Regions from separate parts of the Streptomyces sp. NBC_00322 genome, predicted to be linked through region 3. Evidence: riboswitches for the same ligand, from Rfam matches in the RefSeq annotation. Region 3 holds a riboswitch; each other region holds the start of a gene.
What was found. A riboswitch is a leader RNA that binds a small molecule or an ion and turns the genes downstream of it on or off. The one in region 3 is predicted to bind cobalamin.
Positions count from the first base shown of each region.

Region 1: another riboswitch for cobalamin. It lies ahead of OG905_RS14390 (ribonucleoside-diphosphate reductase subunit alpha); the one in region 3 lies ahead of OG905_RS31385 (cobalamin biosynthesis protein).
Region 2: another riboswitch for cobalamin. It lies ahead of metE (5-methyltetrahydropteroyltriglutamate--homocysteine S-methyltransferase); the one in region 3 lies ahead of OG905_RS31385 (cobalamin biosynthesis protein).

Region 1 is NZ_CP108019.1:3,227,359-3,233,805, forward strand. Features, by position in the region: gene OG905_RS14375 (GntR family transcriptional regulator) at 87-851, shown strand; gene OG905_RS14380 (DUF3311 domain-containing protein) at 1,203-1,457, shown strand; gene mctP (monocarboxylate uptake permease MctP) at 1,454-3,079, shown strand; cobalamin riboswitch at 3,352-3,477, shown strand; gene OG905_RS14390 (ribonucleoside-diphosphate reductase subunit alpha) at 3,604-5,970, shown strand; gene OG905_RS14395 (ribonucleotide-diphosphate reductase subunit beta) at 6,084-6,447, shown strand, end outside.
Region 2 is NZ_CP108019.1:7,836,947-7,843,393, forward strand. Features, by position in the region: gene OG905_RS35780 (LmeA family phospholipid-binding protein) at 1-949, shown strand, start outside; gene OG905_RS35785 (ArsR/SmtB family transcription factor) at 1,023-1,775, opposite strand; cobalamin riboswitch at 1,821-2,053, shown strand; gene metE (5-methyltetrahydropteroyltriglutamate--homocysteine S-methyltransferase) at 2,178-4,499, shown strand; gene meaB (methylmalonyl Co-A mutase-associated GTPase MeaB) at 4,724-5,713, opposite strand; gene scpA (methylmalonyl-CoA mutase) at 5,727-6,447, opposite strand, start outside.
Region 3 is NZ_CP108019.1:6,881,354-6,887,800, forward strand. Features, by position in the region: gene cobN (cobaltochelatase subunit CobN) at 1-369, opposite strand, end outside; gene OG905_RS31380 (cobyric acid synthase) at 366-1,907, opposite strand; gene OG905_RS31385 (cobalamin biosynthesis protein) at 1,904-2,869, opposite strand; cobalamin riboswitch at 2,977-3,116, opposite strand; gene OG905_RS31390 (hypothetical protein) at 3,226-3,447, opposite strand; gene OG905_RS31395 (inorganic phosphate transporter) at 3,460-4,704, opposite strand; gene OG905_RS31400 (class II aldolase/adducin family protein) at 4,930-5,592, shown strand; gene OG905_RS31405 (alpha/beta hydrolase) at 5,659-6,447, shown strand, end outside.

The sequences.
Region 1 (6,447 bases), 3.7 Mb from region 3:
CCGTGACCGTGCCCGTGCCACCATGTGAGCCGCAACAGACGGAGGAGCCGGTGACGGCAGCATCACAGGAGTCGGGAAGGCGGGCCATGACGACGGACGGGGGCGGCACCGAAGCCGAGGGCGGGGCAGTGGCCCGTACCGCGCGCGTGCCCAAGTACTACCGGCTCAAGCGCCACTTGCTCGACATGACCGAAACGCTTCCGCCTGGCACGCCCGTGCCGCCGGAGCGCACACTGGCGGCCGAGTTCGACACCTCGCGCACCACGGTGCGCCAGGCGCTTCAGGAACTGGTCGTCGAAGGCCGCCTGGAGCGCATCCAGGGCAAGGGCACCTTCGTGGCCAAGCCCAAGGTCTCGCAGGCCCTCCAGCTCACCTCGTACACCGAGGACATGCGGGCCCAGGGCCTCGAGCCCACCTCGCAACTGCTGGACATCGGCTATGTCACGGCCGACGACACGCTGGCCGGACTGCTGGACATCTCGACCGGCGGGCGGGTGCTACGGATCGAGCGGCTGAGGCTCGCGAGCGGCGAGCCGATGGCGATCGAGACGACGCACCTGTCGGCCAAGCGCTTCCCGGCGCTGCGCCGCAGCCTGGTGAAGTACACCTCGCTCTACACGGCGCTGGCGGAGGTGTACGACGTCCATCTGGCCGAGGCCGAGGAGACGATCGAGACCTCGCTCGCCACCCCGCGCGAGGCCGGGCTTCTCGGCACGGACGTGGGCCTGCCGATGCTGATGCTCTCGCGCCACTCGCTGGACGCGCAGGGCGAGCCGGTGGAGTGGGTGCGCTCGGTGTACCGCGGCGACCGGTACAAGTTCGTGGCCAGGCTCCAGCGGCCGAAGGACTGACGCGGCGCCCAGCCGGCCTTGCCGGGGGTCCGGGGGTTGTCCCGCGGGAGACTGCGGCGTGGCCAGGCTCCAGCGGCCGAAGGACTGAGCACGGCACGTGGTGTAGCGCGGGGCGTACTTCCTGCTCTACGGTCCTCCCGTCATCGCGAGCGACGGGAGGACGATCCGGTGCGCTCGGATCGGACGGACCGACAGAAGCCGGACCCCGCCACGGGGTTCGGCCTGCTGACGAGACGTTGGCGCCGAGTCGTTGCCGTACCGATATGCGGACGGGGGTGACGCTGGTCAGAACCCTCCCCTAGATTTCCTGCGCATTACAACTGGTGATACGTGAGGGGACGGAGCCGCCGTATGTCAGATGTGACGGACGAGAAACAACCAGTGATCACGCCGGTGCGCGCGATCGTCGCCCTCTGCCTCTTCGCGCCGTTCGTCGCGATGCTCTGGGTCGGCTCGTACGCGAAGACCGAGCCGACGTTCATCGGCATCCCGTTCTTCTACTGGTACCAGATGCTCTGGGTGCTCATCTCCACCGCGCTCACCGTGGTCGCCTACAAGCTGTGGCAGCGCGACCAGCGCGCCCGCAAGGGGGGTGCGTCGAAGTGAACGACGGCGTGAACGGCGTCGCACTCGGCGTCTTCATCTTCTTCTTCCTGGCCGTCACGGTCATGGGCTTCCTGGCCGCGCGCTGGCGCAAGGCCGAGAGCGACAGCCTCGACGAATGGGGCCTGGGCGGCCGGTCGTTCGGCACCTGGGTGACCTGGTTCCTGCTCGGCGGCGACCTCTACACGGCGTACACCTTCGTCGCCGTCCCCGCGGCGATCTACGCGGCGGGCGCGGCGGGCTTCTTCGCCGTCCCGTACACGATCCTCGTCTACCCGCTGATCTTCACCTTCCTGCCGCGGCTGTGGTCGGTCTCGCACAAGCACGGATACGTCACCACATCGGACTTCGTCCGCGGACGCTGGGGCTCGAAGGGCCTGTCGCTCGCGGTCGCCGTCACCGGCATCCTGGCGACGATGCCGTACATCGCACTCCAACTGGTCGGCATCCAGGCCGTACTCGACGTGATGGGTGTCGGCGGCGGCGAGACGACGAACTGGTTCGTCAAGGACCTGCCGCTGCTGATCGCCTTCGGTGTGCTCGCGGCGTACACGTACTCCTCCGGGCTGCGGGCCCCCGCGCTGATCGCCTTCGTCAAGGACACGCTGATCTACATCGTCATCGCGGTGGCGATCATCTACATCCCGATCAAGCTCGGCGGCTTCGACGACATCTTCGCCAAGGCGGGCGACGCGTTGGCGCAGATCAACCCGGCGACCGACAAGCCACGGGGCGCGCTGGCACCGGCGGAGGCGGGCCAGTGGGGATACGCCACGCTGGCACTCGGATCCGCCCTGGCGCTGTTCATGTATCCGCACTCGATCACGGCGACGCTCTCCTCGCGCAGCCGTGACGTGATCCGGCGCAACACCACGATTCTGCCGCTGTATTCACTGATGCTGGGCCTGCTGGCGCTGCTCGGCTTCATGGCGATCGCGGCGGGCGTGAAGGTGAAGAACGGTCAGCTGGCCATCCCGCAGCTGTTCGAGAACATGTTCCCCGACTGGTTCGCCGGTGTCGCCTTCGCGGCGATCGGCATCGGGGCGCTGGTGCCGGCGGCGATCATGTCGATCGCCGCGGCGAATCTGTTCACGCGGAACATCTACAAGGACTTCATCAAGCCGGACGCGACGCCCGCGCAGGAAACCAAGGTCTCCAAGCTGGTGTCCCTCCTGGTGAAGGTCGGCGCGCTGGTCTTCGTCCTGACGATGGACAAGACGGTGGCCATCAACTTCCAGCTTCTGGGCGGCATCTGGATCCTCCAGACCTTCCCCTCGCTGGTGGGCGGCCTGTTCACCCGCTGGTTCCACCGCTGGGCGCTGCTGGCGGGCTGGGCGGTGGGCATGATCTACGGCACGGCGGCGGCGTACGGAGTGGCCAGCCCGACGCAGAAGCACTTCGGCGGCTCGTCCGCGGAGATTCCCGGCTTCGGCGAGATCGGGTACATCGGTCTGACGGCGTTCGTGCTGAACGTGGTGGTGACGGTGGTGCTGACGTTCGCACTGCGGGCGGTGAAGGCGCCGGAGGGCGTCGACGAGACGTCGCCGTCGGACTACACGGCGGACGCGGGAGATCCGGGCGTGAAGGCGGAACTGCCGTCGGCGACGGCGGACGCGGGTCACTGACGGTCGGACTTGGCGCGAGGGCCGCCGCGTCCCCTGGCGGGGGGCATGGCGGCCCTTTGGCTTGTTCGGGGCTTGTTCCCCCACCCCGCGCTGAAGTTCAGCCCGACCGGCGTTTGAGGACATGCGGCCGAAGGTCGTATGCGGGGTTCGGGGCGGAGCCCCGATTCGGGAAGGGACGGGACGGGGGCAGAGCCCGCCGCAGGCGCACCCGCACCCCGTAGCCGCCCCGACACAACATGTGGTGGGTGCGGCAACTCCCCGCCCCCACATGTATGCTCATGCTCGCTGTCGCCGCAGGGGAATCCGGTGCGAATCCGGAACTGTCCCGCAACGGTGTGATGCGGTGCGCTTTGTCGCACCCCACTAGTCCGAAGACCTGCCGACGGCGCATCCGGCTCGACCGAACCGGGTGCCGACACGTCCGGGCCTCGCGGTTGGGCCGGTGGACGCGGTGAGCCGTCCCCGTGACGCGCGCCCGTGACGCCTCCCCCGCCGGCCCAGAGCCGAGCGAGGGAGAGCACCACGTGACCATCGCGCCAGCCGATCCGGCTTCAGGCATCTCCGAGCAGGTGGCCGACGGCCCCGGGACCGCGCTTCTGCGGACCCTGACCGGTCTCACCGCCGATCTGCCCGACACCGACCCCGGCCGTGTCGCCGCCGCCGCGCTGCGCGGCCGGCACGCCGGTTCGGACGCGGCCGAGCTCCGGGGCCTGGCCACCGACGCGGCCGCGGGGCTGATCTCCGAGGACCCTGCCTACTCCCGGCTCGCTGCCCGCCTGCTGACCCGTCATATCGCCGACGAGGCAGCCGGACAGGGCGCGGTCTCCTTCTCCGCCTCGGTCGCGGTCGGCCACCGAGAGGGCCTGATCGCCGACCGCACTGCCGAGTTCGTGGCGCTGCACGCCGCCCGGCTGGACGCGCTGATCGACCGGGACGCGGACGACCGCTTCGGCTACTTCGGTCTGCGCACCCTCTACAGCCGCTATCTGCTGCGGCATCCGATCACCCGTCAGGTGATCGAGACCCCGCAGTACTTCATGCTGCGCGTCGCCTCGGGCCTCGCGGAGGACAACAGCACCCGCGCCCTGGACGAGGTCGCCGCGCTCTACCGGCTGATGAGCAGGCTCGACTACCTCCCCTCCTCGCCCACGCTCTTCAACTCCGGGACCCGCCACCCGCAGATGTCGTCCTGCTATCTGCTGGACTCCCCGCTGGACGAGCTGGACTCGATCTACGACCGCTACCACCAGGTCGCTCGCCTGTCCAAGCACGCGGGCGGCATCGGTCTCTCGTACTCCCGTATCCGCGCCCGCGGTTCGCTGATCCGTGGCACCAACGGGCACTCCAACGGCATCGTGCCGTTCCTGAAGACCCTCGACGCCTCGGTCGCCGCCGTGAACCAGGGCGGCCGGCGCAAGGGCGCGGCCGCGATCTATCTGGAGACCTGGCACGCGGACATCGAAGAGTTCCTGGAGCTGCGCGACAACACCGGTGAGGACGCTCGGCGTACGCACAACCTCAACCTCGCGCACTGGATCCCTGACGAGTTCATGCGCCGCGTCGAGGCCGACGCCGACTGGTCGCTGTTCTCGCCCGCCGATGTGCCCGAGCTGGTCGACCTGTGGGGCGAGGAGTTCGACGCCGCGTACCGCGAGGCGGAGGCCGAGGGCCTGGCCCGCAAGGCCATCCCGGCTCGCGAGCTGTACGGCCGGATGATGCGTACGCTCGCCCAGACCGGCAACGGCTGGATGACCTTCAAGGACGCCTCCAACCGCACCGCCAACCAGACCGCCGAGCCCGGCCGGGTCGTGCACAGCTCCAACCTGTGCACCGAGATCCTCGAAGTCACGGACGACGGCGAGACGGCCGTCTGCAACCTCGGCTCGGTCAACCTGGGTTCGTTCGTCGCGGGCGACGGCATCGACTGGGAGCGCCTGGACGAGACCGTCCGTACCGCCGTGACCTTCCTCGACCGGGTCGTCGACATCAACTTCTACCCGACCGAGCAGGCGGGCCGTTCCAACGCCAGGTGGCGTCCGGTCGGCCTGGGCGCGATGGGCCTCCAGGACGTCTTCTTCAAGCTGCGCCTGCCCTTCGACTCCCCCGAGGCGAAGGCGCTCTCCACGAAGATCGCCGAGCGGATCATGCTCGCCGCGTACGAGGCGTCCTGCTCGCTCGCCGAGCGCAACGGCCCGCTGCCCGCCTGGTCCGAGACCCGCGCGGCCCGTGGCGTGCTGCACCCCGACCACTACGACGTCGAAGTCATCTGGCCTGAGCGCTGGGACGCCCTGCGCGCGCGGGTGGCGAAGAGCGGCATGCGCAACTCGCTCCTCCTCGCCATCGCGCCGACCGCCACCATCGCCTCGATCGCGGGCGTGTACGAGTGCATCGAGCCTCAGGTCTCCAACCTGTTCAAGCGCGAGACGCTCAGCGGTGAGTTCCTCCAGGTCAACGCCTATCTCGTGGAGGAGCTGAAGCAGCTGGGCGTATGGGACGCGCAGACCCGTGAGGCGCTGCGCGAGTCCAGCGGCTCGGTGCAGGGCTTCAACTGGATCCCCGCCGACGTCCGCGCGCTGTACCGCACGGCGTGGGAGATCCCGCAGCGCGGCCTGATCGACATGGCCGCCGCCCGCACTCCGTTCCTGGACCAGTCGCAGTCGCTGAACCTGTTCCTGGAGACGCCGACCATCGGGAAGCTCAGCTCGATGTACGCGTACGCCTGGAAGCAGGGCCTGAAGACGACGTACTACCTGCGCTCACGCCCGGCGACCCGGATCGCCCGCGCCGCCCAGTCGCAGGCGACCATCCCCGTACAGCAGGCATCCGCGCCCGACGCCGACGCGATCGCCTGCTCCCTCGAAAACCCCGAGTCCTGCGAGGCCTGCCAGTAATGACCCCCCACCCGTCACCCGACCACCGCCCCTCAACGACGGCGCTTCGCTCCGACACCGCTCCTCTTCAGAAGAACCTCCTCGACCCGGGCTTCGAGCTGACCCTGCGTCCGATGCGCTACCCGGACTTCTACGAGCGCTACCGCGACGCGATCAAGAACACCTGGACCGTCGAGGAGGTCGACCTCCACTCCGACGTCGCCGACCTCGCCAAGCTCACGCCGGGCGAGCAGCACATGATCGGCCGGCTGGTCGCGTTCTTCGCGACCGGCGACTCGATCGTCTCCAACAACCTCGTGCTGACGCTCTACAAGCACATCAACTCCCCCGAGGCGCGGCTCTACTTGAGCCGTCAGCTCTTCGAGGAGGCCGTGCACGTCCAGTTCTATCTGACGCTGCTCGACACCTACCTCCCCGATCCGGATGACCGCGCGGCCGCGTTCGACGCGGTGGAGGAGATCCCCTCCATCCGCGAGA
Region 2 (6,447 bases), 960 kb from region 3:
GGAGTACTACGCGCAGAGCAGGGCCGCGGACAAGATCCAGAAGTCGCTCGGGCTCGCCACCAGGCCCGACGTGGACATTCACGGTTTTCCGTTCCTCACCCAGCTGCTCGACGAGCGGATCGACCGGGTCGATGTCACCGTGCCCGATGTCTCGGCCGATCGCGTCTCGCTGGCCGAGGTGCGGGCAACCGCCAAGGACGTACGCATCGTCGGGGATGCCCCGACCTCGATCAAGGGCGCCGTCATCGGCGATCTGGACGGCGAGGTGCTGCTCTCCTTCGACGACCTGAACCGTGAACTGGGCGCCTCACAGCTGAAGTTCACCGGCAGCGGCGCGGACGCGGTCCGGGTGAACGGCGAACTCGCCGTCGCCGGACAGGATCTGCGCGTACAGGCACAGGCGCACATTCAGCGCGACAACGAACGCTCCCTCACCACCACCCTGGACGGCATGCAGCTCGACATTCCCCGGGTGGCCACCTACCGGCCCGGCACGGACCCGAAACACTCCGGCCTGCGACTGCACCGCGAGGCCGCCGAGCGGATCAGCAGCGAAGGCGCCCGGCTGAAGGCGCTGCTTGCGGTGCCCGCGATCGTGGACCGGCTCGGAGTGCCCAGGGAGTATGTGCGCCGGGCGCTGCGGAGCGAGGAGGAGCTCCACCGGCTCACCAGCGCACCGAAGTTCATCGAGCGGCTGATGAAGGTCAATCTCGTCGATGTCGTACTGGAGCATCCGCAACTGCTGCGGAAGGTGGGCATCGATCCCGGTGTGGTCGAGGCGCTGCTCGCCCTCAAGCCCCCGGAGCTGTCCGAGCGGCTGTCGCTCTCCTTCGAACTTCCCCGCTCGCTGAAGGAGTTGCGGCTCCAGCACATCACCGTGGAGCGCGACGGCATCAAGGCGCGCGTGGTGGGAGCCGGCCTGCGTATCGGGCAGTCCGGCGGCTCCTGAGGTGACCCGACGCTTTTCCGGTACGGGTCCCACCTCGCACAGCCGTACCGGAAAAGCGGGTCGCCGGGCCTGATCAGGTGTACATCAGTGAGCCCGGCGTGGTCAGCAGCTCGCCCGTTTCCAGCCAGGTCTTGAGGCCGGAGAGGATCATCGGCCAACCGCCGTACAGCTGCTCGTTCGCGCCCTCGCGCAGCTGGTCGTGCGTGACGGTGAGCCGGCAGGAGTCGCCGACGGGCTCGATGTCCCAGGTGACCCTCGACGTGCCTTCGGCTTTCACCTCGTCGCTCCAGAGCGCGACCATGCTCTGGACGAGCTTGCGCGGTGGATCGATTTCGAGGATCTCGCCCTCGCCGAGCAGGCCGTCGGCCTTGGGGGAGCCCATCTCGAAGCGCCCGCCGGGCTTCCAGTCCGAGGTGACCCGCATGCCGAAGTTGTACTTGCTCCGGATCTCGGGGTCGGTGATCGCCTCCCAGAGGCGCTCAGGGGTGGTGCGGATGTAAATCTCGAAGACCTTTTCCACGGGGCTCTCCAGTCGGCTCTTGAGGCCGCTGAGTGCGGCCGCCCAGGGTTCCGCGTACTTGCTCACCCACCGGTCGTGGACGAGCCGGATAGGGACGGGGTTCAGGAAGTGGAGCTTTTCCCGGCCGCGGCGTCTGGTCACGATCAGGCCGGCTTCCTCGAGCTGCTTGAGGTGCTTCATCACGCCGAAGCGGCTGATGCCGAAGCGTGCCTCGAGCGCGCTGAGCGTCTGCCCGTCCTGACGGAAGAGCTCGTCGAGGAGGCTGCGCCGCGTCGGGTCGGCCAGTGCCTTGAACACTTCGTCCATGCCATCCAAAATAGGTGACCGTTTGGTCACATGTCAATGGCGCGCCTAGGGTGATCGTGCAGCTGGTTCGCCCTGCCCTCCAGGCAGACGCGTCGCAAGAGGGAATCCGGTGGGAATCCGGAACTGCCCCGCAGCGGTGAGTGGGAACGACCGCCGTCATACGCACTGGATCCGGCAGCGGATCCGGGAAGCGACGGCCAGTAGGTGCCTGCGTACGCGAACCCGTACGCGAGGGCGTGCCCATGAGTCCGAAGACCTGCCACTGCCCGTGCGCGAACGCGCGCGGAGATCTCGGTGACCTCGTGGGCGGGTCGGCGGCATGGGCAGACGGCTGTTTCTGCCCTCCTTCGCGTCCCACGAGCTGTCCGAGGTCATGGACGAGTACTCGCGAAGGAGAGTTCCGTGACCAGCACATCCACGGCCGCAGGATCCAGGGCCACCGTCCACGGCTACCCCCGCCAGGGCCCGAACCGGGAACTGAAGAAGGCCGTCGAGGGCTACTGGAAAGGCCGCGTCGACGCCGGCGCCCTGAAGGAGACGGCCGCCCGGCTGCGCCGGGCCACCTGGCAGCAGCTCGCAGGCGCCGGTATCCACGAAGTCCCCACCGGAGACTTCTCGTACTACGACCATGTCCTGGACACCAGCGTCATGGTCGGCGCCATTCCCCCGCGTCACCGGGCGGCCGTCGACGCCGACGCGCTCGACGGCTACTTCGCCATGGCGCGCGGAACCCAGGACGTCGCGCCCCTGGAAATGACCAAGTGGTTCGACACCAACTACCACTACCTTGTCCCCGAACTCGGCCCCCAGACCTCCTTCGCAGCCAACTGTGCCAAGCAGGTCGCCGAGCTGAAGGAAGCGCTCGCGCTCGGTCTCACCGCCCGCCCGGTGCTCGTCGGGCCGATCACCTATCTGCTGCTCGCCAAGCCCGCGCCCGGAGTTGCTTCCGATTTCCAGCCGCTCACCCTGCTGGACCGGCTCCTGCCGGTGTACGCCGAGGTGCTCCGCGAGCTGCGGGCCGCGGGCGCCCAGTGGGTCCAGCTCGACGAACCGGCCCTGGTCCAGGACCAGCCGCCCGCCGTGCTCGGCGCCGCGGGCCGTGCCTACCGCGAGCTCGGAGGGCTCAGTGACCGGCCGAAGCTGCTGATCGCCTCCTACTTCGACCGGCTCGGCGACGCACTTCCCGTCCTGGCCAAGGCACCCGTCGACGGACTGGCCCTCGACTTCACCGGCGCGGCCCACGCCAACCTCCGCGACCTCGCGGCCGTCGGCGGACTGCCCGGCAAGCGGCTCGTCGCCGGTGTCGTCGACGGTCGCAACGTATGGATCAACGACCTCGGGAAGTCGGCCGCCACCCTCGCCACCCTGCTCGGGCTGGCCGGCCGAGTGGATGTCGCGCCGTCCTGCTCCCTGTTGCATGTGCCGCTCGACGCCGCCGCGGAACGCGATGTCGACACACAGGTCGCCCGCTGGCTGGCCTTCGCCCGCCAGAAAACGGCCGAGGTCGTCACGCTGGCCCGCGGGCTGACAGAGGGCACCGACGCCATCGCCGCCAGGCTCGCCGCCAACCGGGCCGACCTGCTCTCCCGCGCCACGTCCGCGCTCACCCGCGACCCCGCCGTTCGCGCCCGCAGCGCGGCCGTCACCGCGGCGGACACCCGGCGCAGCCTCCCGTACGCGCAGCGCGCGGCAGCCCAGCGCGTACGTCTGCGCCTTCCCCTGCTGCCCACGACCACTATCGGCTCGTTCCCGCAGACCGTCGAACTGCGCACCGCACGGGCCGACCTGCGGGCCGGGCGCATCGACACCCAGGGGTACGAGGAGCGCATCGAGGCCGAGATCCGCGAGGTCGTCTCCTTCCAGGAGAAGACCGGCATCGACGTACTCGTACACGGCGAGCCCGAACGCAACGACATGGTCCAGTACTTCGCCGAACAGCTCAGCGGCTATCTCGCGACGCAGCGCGGCTGGGTCCAGTCGTACGGCACCCGCTATGTCCGGCCGCCGATCCTGGCAGGCGACGTCTCCCGCCCCGATGCGATGACGGTCCGCTGGACCCGCTACGCCCAGTCGCTCACCGACCGTCCCGTCAAGGGCATGCTCACCGGACCTGTCACCATGCTCGCCTGGTCCTTCGTACGAGACGACCAGCCGCTCGCCCAGACCGCGCGTCAGGTCGCCCTCGCCCTGCGTGACGAGGTGAACGACCTTGAGGCGGCGGGCAGTTCGGTGATCCAGGTGGACGAGCCCGCGCTGCGCGAGACGCTGCCGCTGCGCGGCGACGGCCACGAGGCCTATCTGGCCTGGGCGACGGAGGCCTTCCGGCTGACCACCGGCGGCGTACGTCCGGACACCCAGATCCATACGCACATGTGCTACGCCGAGTTCGGCGACATCCTCCGGGCGATTGACGATCTCGACGCCGATGTCATCAGCCTGGAGGCCGCCCGCTCCCACATGCAGGTGGCCGGCGAACTCGCCACGGCAGGCTATCCGCGCGAGGTGGGACCGGGTGTCTACGACATCCACTCACCACGGGTGCCGAGTGCTGAGGAGGCAACCGCGCTGCTGCGGAAGGGACTTGAGGCGATTCCTGCCGAGCGGCTGTGGGTCAACCCCGACTGCGGTCTGAAGACGCGCGGCTGGCCCGAGGTGCGTACCTCACTGGAGCACCTGGTCGCCGCGGCCCGCGAGGTCCGCGCCGGGCTCACGATGTCGTCCTGAGCCGTTCGGTTCCGGGGCGGAGCCGCATCGAGCCCCGCCCTGGAACCGCTAGGCCGTGTCTGACAAATAGCGCCGTCCGCCCGCAGGGCGGGTGCGCGGCGTCCGGTGCGTGCAATCGCAAGGCGGAGGATCATCCTCGTACTGGACGTACTTGGATGACTCCGACAACGCAGCGAGTGTGCGTGCCGGGTGTCGCGCGCCAGGCGAGATTTGTCAGACACGGCCTAGTGCGGTCGCTGAAACGCCTGAAGGATCCGTTCCGCCGCCAGCGTCGCCGTCAACTCCCCGTCCCGCACCTGCTGTTCGAGGCCGGGCGCGAGCGCGCGCACCCCGGGATGGCTGCGCAGCCGGTCCCGCAGCTCGTCGTGGACCATCGTCCAGGCCCAGTCGATCTGCTGGTCGCGGCGTTTCGCGGCCAGCCTGCCCGTGGAGTCCAGCAGCGCCCGGTGCTGTTCGAGACGTTCCCAGAGAGTGTCGAGCCCGGTGCCTTCCCGCGCGCTGCAGGACAGCACCGGGGGAGTCCAGGCGGCGTCGGCGGGGTGCATCAGCCGCAGCGCACCGGCCAGTTCACGGGCGGCGGAGCGTGCGTCGCGCTCGTGCGGGCCGTCCGCCTTGTTGACGGCGATCACGTCGGCCAGCTCCAGGACGCCCTTCTTGATGCCCTGCAGCTGGTCACCGGTCCTGGCCAGGCTCAGCAGCAGGAAGGAGTCCACCATGTTGGCCACGGCGGTCTCCGACTGGCCGACCCCGACCGTCTCCACGAGCACCACGTCGTAGCCGGCGGCCTCCATCACGATGATGGTCTCGCGGGTCGCCTTGGCCACTCCGCCCAGCGTGCCCGAGGTGGGGGACGGCCGCACAAAGGCGGCCGGATCCACCGCGAGCCGTTCCATCCGGGTCTTGTCGCCCAGGATGGAGCCGCCCGTACGGGTCGACGACGGATCGACGGCGAGGACCGCGACCCGGTGGCCGAGGCCGGTGAGCATCGTGCCGAGCGCGTCGATGAACGTGGACTTGCCGACGCCGGGCACACCGCTGACGCCCACCCGCCGTGCCGTACCGGAATACGGCAGCAGCTCGGTCAGCAGCCGCTGGGCCAGCGCACGGTGATCGGCGCGCGTGGACTCGACGAGCGTGATGGCACGGGCGATGTACGCCCGCGACCCCTCACGCACGCCCTTGACATAGCTGTCGATGTCGAGGGTGGGACGCATCCGGGGCACAGTCCTACAACTCGTGGCCGAGCGAGGCGCCCAGCGTCTTCACCAGGTCCTGCGCCGCATCCGGGATCACCGTGCCCGGCGGGAAGACCGCCGCGGCTCCGGCCTCGTGCAGCGTCTGGACGTCCTGGGGAGGAATCACCCCGCCCACCACGATCATGATGTCGTCCCGTCCCTCGGCGGCCAGTTGCTCCTTCAGCGCCGGTACGAGGGTGAGATGCCCGGCCGCCAGCGATGACACGCCGACGATGTGGACGTCCGCCTCGACCGCCTGGCGGGCCACCTCTTCAGGCGTCTGGAACAGCGGGCCGACATCCACGTCGAAGCCCAGGTCGGCAAAGGCCGTGGCGATCACCTTCTGGCCGCGGTCATGACCGTCCTGGCCCATCTTGGCGACCAGGATGCGCGGACGGCGGCCCTCGGCCTGCTCGAACTCCTCGACCAGCGTGCGGGTCTGCTCCACCGCGGGTGACGTCCCTGCCTCGTTCCGGTACACACCGGAGATCGTACGGATCTGCCCCGAGTGCCGCCCGTACACCTTCTCCAGAGCGTCGGAGATCTCCCCGACGGTCGCCATCGCACGGGCCGCGTTCACCGCGAGCGCCAGCAGATTGCCCTCCAGGCCGGAGCCCGGACCCGACCCGGCGGCCGCGGTCAGCGCGCGCAGCGCGTCCTGGCAGGCGTTCTCGTCCCGCTCCGCACGCAGCCGCCGCAGCTTCTCGATCTGC
Region 3 (6,447 bases):
CACGTCCTGGAGGAGGAAGCGCGCCAGCTCGACGAGGTTCCCCTGACCGCCCTCGACCAGATAGCGCAGCGCCTCCGTCACCGCACCCGCGTGCACCGTGGACTCGGCCATCAACTCCGCGTCCGGGACGGCCTCTCCGCCCAGCAGCACCGTCGGGATCCGCGCGGCACGCAGGGCCGCGAGGCCGTCCTCCCAGGCCCGCTTCCCGCCAAGGAGACGTACGACGGCGATGTCGGCGCCCTCGATCAGCGCGGGCAGTTCCTCGGTCACGTCGACACGGGTGGGGTTGCCGATCCGGTACGGCGCCCCGGAGGCCCGGGCCGCCAGCAGATCGGTGTCGGCGGTGGACAGCAACAGCACGGTGCTCATGGCGCTCCCGGTGGAATGAAGGGCAGTCCCCTCGGAGCGCCCGACTCGATGAGCCGCAACAGCGCGTCCGTGTCCGCGTGTTCTTCGATCAGATCGCCGAGACGGTCCAGCTGCTCCTCGCGCAGCGCCCCGAAGCTGGTGTCCGGCGCTGGTACGAATCGCCGTCCGGAGGCCGCTGCCACCTCCCGCAGAAAGGCGCGCCTGAAGCCGTCGCTCTCCAGCGAGCCGTGCCAGTGCGTGCCCCACACCGACCCCACCCGGCAGCCGTCCAAGCTGTGTCCACTCTCATCAGAGATGAACGCTTCTCCGCCCAGCACTTCGGCGACCCCGTGATGGATCTCGTACCCCTCGACGCTCTCGCCGAGCGCCGTGCCCACGGGCCGCGCGAGGGTCTTGTCCCGGGCGAACCGCACCCGTACCGGCAGCAGCCCGAGTCCGTCGACGGCGCCCGCGCGCGACTCGACCTCGTCCTCGATGTGCTCCCCCAGCACCTGGAAGCCGCCGCAGATGCCGAGCACCGGGCGCCCCTCGGCGGCCCGGCGTGCCAGAGCGTCGGCGAGCCCGCGCTCGCGCAGCCACGCCAGCGCCTTGACCGTGCCCCTCGTGCCCGGCACGACCACCAGATCGGCGTCGACCAGCTCCTCGGCCCGGTCCACGAAGCGCACGACGACGCCGGGTTCGGCGGCGAGCGCGTCCACGTCCGTGAAGTTCGACATCAGCGGTACGGCACACACGGCGACGCGCAGCACGTCCTCGCCGACGGGCGGCGCGACCACCGACTCCCGTACCGCGCCGCGCAGCGAGACCCGCAGACCGTCCTCCTCGTCGATGCCGAGGCCGTGCGCGAAGGGCAGCACGCCATAGGTGTGCCGCCCGGTCAGCCCGTGCAGCATCTCCAGGCCGGGTTCGAGGAGCGTCACATCGCCCCGGAACTTATTGACGAGATAGCCCGCGATCAGCGACTGGTCCTCGGGGGCGAGCAGTGCGGTCGTACCGAAGAAGGAGGCGAAGACGCCGCCGCGGTCGATGTCTCCGACCACGAGCACCGGCAGGCGCGCGGCCCGTGCGATGCCCATGTTCACGATGTCCGTACGCCGCAGATTGATCTCGGCCGGACTGCCCGCCCCCTCGCAGATCACGGCTTCATACGTGCCCCGCAGCTCCTCCAGGCACTCCACGACGGTCCCGAACAGGGACTCCTGCCGCCCGCCGTGGTAGCCGCGGGCGCTGAGTTCACCCACCGGCCTGCCCATCAGCACGACCTGACTGGAGCGGTCGCTGCCGGGCTTGAGCAGCACCGGGTTCATCAGCGCGCTCGGCTCCACGCGGGCCGCCTGCGCCTGCATGGCCTGCGCCCGTCCGATCTCCGCGCCCTCGCGCGTCACGAACGAGTTGAGCGACATGTTCTGCCCCTTGAAGGGCGCGACCTTCACCCCCTGCCGCACCAGCCAGCGGCAGATCCCTGCCGTCACGACGCTCTTGCCCGCGTCGGACGTGGTCCCCGCGACCATCAGTCCGCCGCCCCTGTGCCCGCTCATCCCCGCCCCTTTCCCGCGCGCCGCGCACGCAGCGCATGCCCCGCGAGGCGCCCCGCCGCGCAGGTCGCGAGTGTCAGCCAGCCGACGCGGCGCGAGAGCCGCACGGCACGTTCGATGTCGCCGAACTGGACAGCGCGGCCATCACCGTTGAGTACGGGACGGTGCTCGACGCGTCCGGCGTAGGAGAGCGTTCCGCCGAGCCGTACACCGAGTGCACCGGCGAAAGCCGCCTCGACCGGGCCCGCGTTGGGGCTCGGATGCTTCTTCGCGTCGTCTCGCCAGGCCCGGGCGGCTCCGTGCGCGTCCCCGCCCGCGAGCACCGCCAGCGCCGCGGTGAGCCGGGCGCCCGGCCAGCCCACGACGTCGTCGAGCCGGGCCGAGGCCCAGCCGAACCGCCGGTAGCGGAGCGACTTGTGGCCGACCATCGCGTCCAGGGTGTTGACCGCCCGGAAGCCGACCAGCCCCGGCACGCCCGCGAGCGCCCCCCAGACCAGCGCGCCCACCACGGCGTCGGAGGTGTTCTCCGCGACGGATTCGACGACCGCTCGCGCGATCTGCTGCTCGTCCAGGGCCTGCGGATCGCGCCCGCACAGATGCGGCAGCCGTTCCCTGGCCACCTCCACGTCCCCGGCGGCCAGCGCGCCACCGATGGCGCGTGCCTCCCGGCCCAGCGACGTGCCGCCGACGACGGCCCAGGTGACGGCGGCGGTCAGTGCGACGGAGGTGGCCGAGCGGCCCCGTACTCCACGGCTCAGCAGTGCGGCGGCAGCAGCGGCGCCTCCGGCGCACACCACGGTGTGCAGCGCGCCCCACCCCCGGTGGTCACGCCACAGCACACGCTCGACACCACCCGCGGCCCGCCCGAACGCGGCGACCGGATGCCCTCGGCGGGGATCGCCCAGAAGCAGGTCACCGGCCAGGCCGGCGGTGGCGCCGTACACGAATCGGCGGTCGGCACGCATGGGTTCAGGCCGTCGTTCCGCCTCGTTGGAACCTCGTACTCACAGCAGGAACCGAACCGCAGCCGCGCATGGCGATATGTCCTCACTCAGGGTGTCCGCGCCCTGGTTCGACGTGACCGGCGGTGAGAGTTCCTGGCTTCCGGAGGAGTGCTCCCCCGTGACAGTGGCGGGACCGCGCCGGATTCGCACCGGCTTCCTCTTCTGCCGCCGTAGATGGCTCCGGCAGTCCACCACGCTGCGAGAACGGGCGTCAACTGGCCTTTGACCTGCATGGGAAGAGTGTGTTGGGGCACACACGCGAGCCGGGTCACCCGATGGGGTGACCCGGCCCGGACCCGATGTATCGGAAACGGCTGTCAGGTGACGATCAGATAGATCCCGTACGCCACAGCCGCCGCGCAGAGCGCGAAGCACGCGTACGCCCCGGTGCGCGCCAGAACCGCGGAGCCGCCGCTCGTGGCCGCGGACTCCTGCTTGGTCAGGCCCACCACGCCCAGGGTGAACAGACCCACCAGGGCGACGGTGGCGACGAGGCTCACGCCGAAGACGGAGCCGAGTGCTGCCCAGTCGATTTTCATGCTGATCTGTCCTTACACCGTGGCCGAACGCGTCGGCTCGGAGCCGGAGGCGGGGGCCGGAGCCGGGATGGTCGTCTTGAAGTCCTGCGCGGGCGTGCCAACCGGCGGCGGCGTGACGGCCGCGATGGCGGCGGTCACGACGCCCGCGGGCTCGGCGTCCGTGTCATTGACGTTGGTGTGGTCGACCACCTGGCGGCGGGAGACGAACCAGATCGCGGCGCAGGCGCCGATCAGGAAGGCCGCGACGACCGCGACACCCCAGTCGCCCTGCTTGGTCACGAACTCCGAGCCCGCGGCGACCAGAGCGGCGGCGGGCAGCGTCAGGCCCCAGGCGACGAACATCCGGGTGGCGGTGGACCAGCGGACCACGCCCCCCTTGCGGCCCAGGCCCGCGCCCATCACGGCGCCGGAGCAGGAGTGCGTCGTCGACAGCGAGAAGCCGAGGTTGGAGGAGGCGAGGATGACGCTGGCCGCACTGGTCTGGGCGGCGAAGCCCTGCTGCGGCCGAAGGTCCGTCAGGCCCTTGCCCATGGTGCGGATGATGCGCCAGCCGCCGAGGTAGGTGCCCATCGCGATCGCGAGACCGGCGGAGAGGATGACCCACATCGGGGGGTTGGAACCGGGCGAGAGCACGCCGCCGGCGATGAGCGCCAGCGTGATGATGCCCATCGTCTTCTGCGCGTCGTTGGTGCCGTGGGCCAGTGAGACGAGGCCCGCCGAGGTGATCTGGCCGGCGCGGTAGCCCTTCGCCGTGGCCTTCTCGTCGGCGTTCTTGCCGATCTTGAACGTCAGGCGGGAGGCCAGGAACGCGGCGATGCCGGCCACCAGGGGGGCGGCGATCGCGGGGATCAGGACCTTGGTGACGACGGTGCCGCCGTTGACGCCGCCGATGCCGACCGAGGCGACGGTGGCGCCGATCAGTCCGCCCATCAGGGCGTGCGAGGAGCTGGACGGCAGACCGATCAGCCAGGTCATCAGGTTCCAGAGGATGGCGCCGACGAGCGCCGCGAAGATGACTTCCGGAGTGATGCCGGACTCGGTGACGATGCCGCTGGATATCGTTTTGGCGACCTCGACGGACAGGAACGCGCCGACGAGATTGAGCGCGGCGGACATGGCCACCGCCGTCTTGGGCTTCAGGGCGCCGGTCGAGATGGTCGTCGCCATCGCGTTGGCGGTGTCGTGGAAACCGTTTGTGAAATCGAACACGAGAGCTGTCACGATCACGATCGCTAGCAGCAGCGTGATGTGTTCCATTTACCCAGGCAATCTCTTGACGTCAGTGGCGCGGTGAACGTAGTTAACCTGGATGAACGTAAGGTGAACTGGGGTGGGCTTCAAGGTGTTCTGAAGTGGGGATTTGGCGCTCCGCTTGTCGGGGGTGGCGGCAGTACCGCTGACATACGGCTTTCGTGGGGATTCGCGTGATCTCTGTCACCCGCCCGTCCCGTGGCACCGGCCCACGCCTGACAGGATCGCCGCATGACCGATCAGGAGCGGCAGGACGCGATCGAGCGGGCGTGGCGGGACCTCGTGGCCACGGCCCGCAGGACGGCGACGGAAGGCCTGGTGGTGGGCACGTCGGGCAATGTCTCGGTACGGGTCGGCCCTCTCGTCCTGGTCACCCCGAGTGGAGTCCCGTACGACCGGCTCACCCCGGAGGACGCCGTTGCCGTCGACCTCGACGGCAACCAGGTCCGCGGTGACCTCGCCCCCACCAGCGAGCTGCCCCTTCACCTGGAGCTCTACCGCAACACCTCCGCCGGCGCCGTGGTCCACACGCATGCCGTGCACGCCACCGCCGTCTCCACCCTCGTCCCCGAACTCCCGCCCATCCACTACATGTCCGGGGCCATGGGAGGGCCCGTCAGGGTCGCGGCGTACGCCCTGTACGGAACCGAGGAACTGGCCCAGAACATGCTCCGCGCCCTGCGCGACCGCACCGCCTGCCTCCTGCAGAACCACGGAACCGTCGCCTACGCGGACTCCCTCGACCAGGCCTACGACCGCACCGCCCAGCTGGAGTGGATGTGCCGCCTCTGGCTCACCGCCGCGTCCGTGCCCGGACACGCGCCCACCCTCCTGACGAGCTCGCAGCTGCACGAGGCGTCCGAGAAGCTCCGAAGTTACGGGCAACCGGGTTAGGGGGTGTCCGGACACCGACGGCTCCCTCCGCTGGCAGGGCGGCCCGCGGGTGCCGACACTGGAACGGTGCGCCCGGTTACCGCGACGGCAGCAGCCGTCACCACACTGATCGGCGTCGGCGCGGCCGTGATCGCGGCCGGCCGCTACGCAAGCGACGCCGCGCTCAAGGCGACGCCGGGACGCCCGCTGCCCGGCGACCCGCGGCTCACCGTGCACTCCACGGCCGCCGGTCATGTGACGCTCACCCGCAGCCTCGCCACCCAGCGCCCCGGCCGGTACGGAATCGAGGGCGAGGACGTCCACGCCGTCATCGGGGCCATACTCGACGAGGTGCCGCGCCGCGCCGACACCGTCGTACGCCGGCTGGAGCGGGTCAGCCACGGCAGCCTCGAGCCCGGCACCAAGGTCCGGCTCACCCCGCGCGTGCACGACGGCGACCCGTCCAGCGCGCTCGGCCTCGACCACAAGGACCTCGACATACCCGGCGAACTCGGCACGCTGCCCGCCTGGTTCGTGCCGGGTCCCCGCGGGACCTGGGTCATCACGGTGCACGGTCTGGGCGCCACCCGGGAACATCCGCTGAACCTCCTGCCGTTCCTGCACACCCTGCGTTTCCCGGTGCTCAACCTCGGCTACCGCGGAGACCCCGGCGCACCTCCGCCGCCCGACGGGCTCGGGCACCTCGGCGACTCCGAGTGGCGCGACCTGGACGCGGCCATCCGCTACGCCGTGAGCCAGGGCGCCGAGCGCGTCATCGTGCACGGCTGGTCAACCGGCGCGTCGATGGCCCTGCACGCCGCCGCCAACTCAGCCCTGCGCGGCCGGATCAGGGGCCTCGTCCTGGACTCCCCGGTC